DNA from 2 places in the Arthrobacter sp. 05T423 genome. Region 2 is predicted to be linked to the other one. Evidence: predicted binding sites of a transcription regulator. Region 2 holds the regulator's gene; the other holds the start of a gene.
The links. Region 2 encodes HrcA, which represses chaperone genes, less so after heat shock. Its sites were predicted from a motif close to TTNGCACTCGNNNNNNNCGAGTGCNAA; they were not measured.
Positions count from the first base shown of each region.

Region 1: a site for HrcA is predicted at 1,372-1,398, ahead of AC1DFE_RS00640 (FmdB family zinc ribbon protein). Genes of this name have one in related genera too.

Region 1 is NZ_JBFTLC010000001.1:128,110-130,496, forward strand. It holds gene cpaB (Flp pilus assembly protein CpaB) at 1-617, opposite strand, end outside; gene AC1DFE_RS00640 (FmdB family zinc ribbon protein) at 1,006-1,275, opposite strand; gene AC1DFE_RS00645 (5-formyltetrahydrofolate cyclo-ligase) at 1,423-2,034, opposite strand; gene galU (UTP--glucose-1-phosphate uridylyltransferase GalU) at 2,123-2,387, shown strand, end outside.
Region 2 is NZ_JBFTLC010000007.1:132,710-135,096, forward strand. It holds gene AC1DFE_RS08270 (DUF3097 domain-containing protein) at 1-462, opposite strand, end outside; gene hrcA (heat-inducible transcriptional repressor HrcA) at 675-1,688, shown strand; gene dnaJ (molecular chaperone DnaJ) at 1,747-2,387, shown strand, end outside.

The DNA of each region.
Region 1 (2,387 bases), on a different contig from region 2:
GCACCGGATCCCACCAGGACGAAAAACAGCTTTCCCTGGGTTGATGCGCCCGCCAGCGCACCGGCCTGGCCAGGGGTGGCGGCCACTACCAGCAGACCGTCGGAATCCCCGGCAGCTAGCCATTGACCGCCCTGGCCCTCCTGGCCGGAGGTCCAGAGGACAGGCACCGACTTGGCGAGTATTTTCGAGGCTGATGCCTGGTCATAGCCGTTGCCGCTTGTCAGAACCACGTTCACGAGTTGCCCGGGGGAGACCAGCTGGATGGAGGACGGGTCCGCCATCCGGAGTGGCACCGCAGCAGATCCGGGCGGTGCTCCCGCCAGCAGACCGGGCCCCACCAGTTGGGTGTCCGTGAGGAGCTGGCCCTTGCGGAGCGGCGCGGCCAACTGCTTGCCGTCCACGCCGGAGCTTTCAGTGAAGGTTCCGTCCGGCACCATGGCAGGGGGAACTCTCACGGGTGTGACATCGCTGCCGTTCAGGCTGGCTCCGGCGGGAAGGTCACGGGCGGCGGCCAGGACGCTCACGGTCTGGGCAGGGGCAGGAGTCAGTTGGTGGACCGCGATCCCCGCGGCCGCACAGAGGAGGAGCGCCACGGCAAGACGCCGGTTACGGTTCACCCATCCGGCGAAGCGCCGCCGGCGCGGGCGGGCGGCTGGACCGGGCAGTGAGTTGCGGCGTCCGGGTCGGACGGCCGGGCGGGATGCACTTGCGGGAAAAATTCCGGTGGCTGGCATGCCGCCACGCTACGGGCCATCCGTCGGCCCGCGACAGGCCCCGGAAGCCGTATGTGGAAAAGCTGCCCCTCAGCTCAACGATGCCTGCCGAGCAAAGCGTGAACGGACACTTGAGGCCCTGCAGCGCAGCGAACCAAGAACCCGGAGAAAACAAAAGAGCCCGGCCGGGCAATCCCGGCCGGACTCCATTTGCTGAAGGCGGTGTTAGTTGAAGGCAGCGCCGACTGAAGGCGGCGTTAGCTGCGGTGCGGCAGGGGCCGCGGCGAGGCCTCTAGCTGGCGGCTGCGGAGGCCGGGGCAGCCGATGGGGCGGCGGCGGGCGCAGCCGGAGCGGACGCAGCGGGGGAGACGGTGCTTCCCTTGGTATCGCGCGAATCAGTCCGGTAGAAGCCCGAGCCCTTGAAGACCACGCCCACGCTGTTGAACTTCTTGCGGAGCGTGCCCTGGCATTCGGGGCAGGACGTCAGAGTGCTGTCGGTGAAAGACTGCACGATGTCGAAGGCATGGCTGCAATCCTTGCAGGCATAGGCATACGTGGGCACTGTAGATCCTCCTCTTGGACAAACGACAGGTCCCGTGCTGCCTGGCTTCATTTCCCGGATTTTCCTAGCCGGATATCCGTGGCGGAAATGACTCCATTAGCAGTCGCAGGGCCTGAGTGCCAATTCTAGCACCCCGCCCGGCCGAGGTCACCCGAAGGGTACCAGCCCTGAGGGAGTGAGTGCCGCGTCCACCGGCCGGTCGAAGCTTTCGGCCGGGATGGACTGCGCTGGCAGGAGTTCGGCGTCGTAAATCACGGCAGCCCTCGGCGGCTCCAGTCCGCCGGCGGCGGCTGCCGCCAGGAACTTGTCGTAATAGCCGCCGCCCTGTCCGATCCTGTTGCCGCTCATGTCCACCGCCGTGGCAGGCATGAACAGGCCTGCCACGGCGCGGACGGCCTCCATGCCGCGCCGCTCGCCGGCGGGTTCCTGGATGGGGGCGTACCTGCTGCGGACTAACTCGGTGTCCGGGGTCCAGTAGACCCAGCTCAGCTGGCGGTCCGGTTCGCAGACCGGCAGCAGCACCCGGTGGCCAGCCCCATGCAATGCGTGCAGCAGAGGAAGGGTCGGCGGCTCGAATCCCACCCCGAGGTAGGAGGTGAACGTTGCCGGCCTGCCCGCGGTGAGCGTCTGGGCCCACGACAGGCCGTGGACGGCGATGCGTTCACCGGCTTCGGCCACGTCCGCTGGCGTCATGGTGGCCCGGATTTGCCGGTGCCGCGAACGGATCCCGTCCTTCGACGGCGTGGTCCCTGTTGGCATGGGTGTCTTCCTTTATCGCAGCGGCAGGCGGCGGGGCCGCTGCCGGAAGCATTTACCGTATGAATGTTCCCTCGGATAGATTAGACCAGTGACTTCCACTAATTGTTCAGTCCGCAAGGCCGTAATCCCTGCTGCCGGGCTCGGCACCAGGTTCCTGCCTGCCACCAAGGCCATGCCCAAGGAGATGCTGCCGGTGGTTGACAAGCCGGCCATCCAGTACGTCGTCGAGGAGGCCGTCAAGGTGGGCCTGAGTGACGTTCTGATGATCACCGGCCGCAACAAGCGCGCACTCGAGGACCACTTCGACCGCGTCCCGGCCCTGGAAGCGACGCTGGAGGCCAAGGGCGACACCG
Region 2 (2,387 bases):
CGCCAGGTCATCAATGCCATGCAGGGGTTCGACGACGATGCCCTCCACCCGGAGGTCGTCGCCCCAGACTTTTTCCACCAGCTCGGCATCATGCTTGCCTTCAACCCAGATCCGGCTGGCCTTGGCCACCTGGGCGCGCTGTCCTTCCACCCGCACCGAACCCGACGCCGTCCGTGCGGAGATGCCCTGCCCTGCGGGCTTGGCCTTGGGGGCCGGAGGCATCAGGCGGATCGGCTGCCCCTCCAAGAGGAACCCGAAGCCAAGCTTGAAGGACCGGGATTTTCCGCGGCGGTCTTCGAGCGCCACCACGTGCATGCCGCCGGACTTCTCCACCCGGGTCACTGCGCCCACCCAGCCGGACTGGACGTCCTCGAGCACCATGCCGCGCTCCACCGGAACCTCGGGAAGGCTGTTCTTGGCGGGCGCTGCCATATCCTGCGGGCCCCAGGTCTGGTACTGCATTCGTTCACCGCTCTGCACTAGGAAGGAGCCGCTCCGGCTGCGGGCTTGCCGCCGGGGGACAGGCGCCCGGAATTCCGCCCGGAGCGGTATCAATGCTAACAACGCGGCGTCTCATATTAGACTTGTTAGCACTTAGGCACGTCGAGTGCTAACCACAGCGTTGACGGGCAGGATTAATGTCCGGAGCGGTTACGGCCAAAAGGAGGTGGACTGTGAGCGAACCACGAAAGCTTGAGGTGCTGCGCGCCATCGTGGAGGACTATGTCCATTCCCGCGAGCCTGTCGGCTCCAAGGCCCTGGTGGAACGGCATCATCTGGGTGTTTCCAGTGCCACCATCCGCAACGACATGGCGGCACTGGAGGATGAGGGCCTCATCACGGCCCCGCACACGAGTGCCGGCCGGATTCCCACGGACAAGGGCTACCGCCTGTTCGTCGACCAGATCTCGGCGGTCAAGCCGCTTTCCCCGGCGGAGAAACGCGCCATCCAGACCCTGCTCGAGGGGTCCGAGGACCTGGACGACGTCCTTGACCGGACGGCCCGGCTCCTGTCCCAGCTGACCAACCAGGTCGCCGTCGTGCAGTACCCGCACCTGAGCCGGGCAGTTGTCCGGCACATCGAATTTGTGCTGCTGGCGCCGCGGAAGGTGCTGATCGTGCTGATCGCAGACTCCGGCAAGGTTGACCAGCGCGTCGTCGACGCCGGGCAGGACCTGTCAGACGACACGCTCGGCGCCCTGCGCACCCGGTTCCTGACCGGTGTGGCCGGAACTCCGGTGGCCATCCTGCCCCGGCACCTGTCCGCCGTCGTGGCCGGCTGTACGCCGGCCGAGCGGCCTGCGGCAGTGGCCCTCGGCAAGGGGCTGGAAGGCCTGGCCCACAACAGCCGGGAAGACCGCATGGTCCTGGCCGGAACGGCCAACCTGGCGCGGTCCAACGTGGACTTCCCGCTCAGCATCGGACCAGTCCTTGAGGCCCTCGAGGAACAGGTGGTGATGCTGCGGCTCCTGAGCGACATGGCACAGGACCCGCGCGGCGTGGCGGTCAGCATCGGCCGCGAAAACCCCTACGACGGACTGGCCGAGGCGTCGGTGGTGGCCACCGGGTACGGTCCCGACGCCACCGCCAAGGTAGGCATCCTCGGCCCCACCCGGATGGACTATCCCACCACCATGGCCGCCGTACGAGCGGTGGCCCGCTACCTTTCGAGGATTCTGGGCCCATGACCGCACGCCCCGGACATCCCCTGACAACAGGCAATACAACCAGGAAGAGATACGAACTTTGAGTAGCCACTACGACGTTCTTGGAGTCTCCCCCGAAGCCACCGGCGAGGAGATCAAAAAGGCCTACCGCAAGCTGGCCCGCTCGCTTCACCCGGACGTCAACCCCGGGGACGACGCCGCCGAACGGTTCAAGGCCGTCACCCACGCCTACGAGGTGCTGTCTGATCCGCAGAAGCGCAGGGTCTACGACACCACCGGCAACGAGAACGGCACCGACAACGGCTTCGGCGGCGGCGGCTACGCCGGCCAGGGCTTCGCGTTCCAGGACATCTTTGACACCTTCTTCGGCGCCGGCGGCACCTCCGGGCCCGCGTCCCGTGTCCGCCGCGGCCAGGACGCGCTCATCAGCGTCCGGATCGACCTGCGCGATGCGGTCTTCGGCGTCAACAAGAAGCTGGAAGTGGACACGGCCGTCACCTGCCCCACCTGTGAAGGGTCCTGCTGCCGCGAGGGCAGCCACCCGGAGCGCTGCGACATCTGCGGCGGCAGCGGCCAGGTGCAGCGCGCAGTACGTTCCATCCTCGGCCAGGTCATGACCGCAGCCCCCTGCGGGTCATGCGAAGGCTTCGGCACGGTCATCAAGGACCCCTGCAACGAATGCAGCGGCCAGGGCCGGATCCGCAGCCGCCGCTCCCTCAC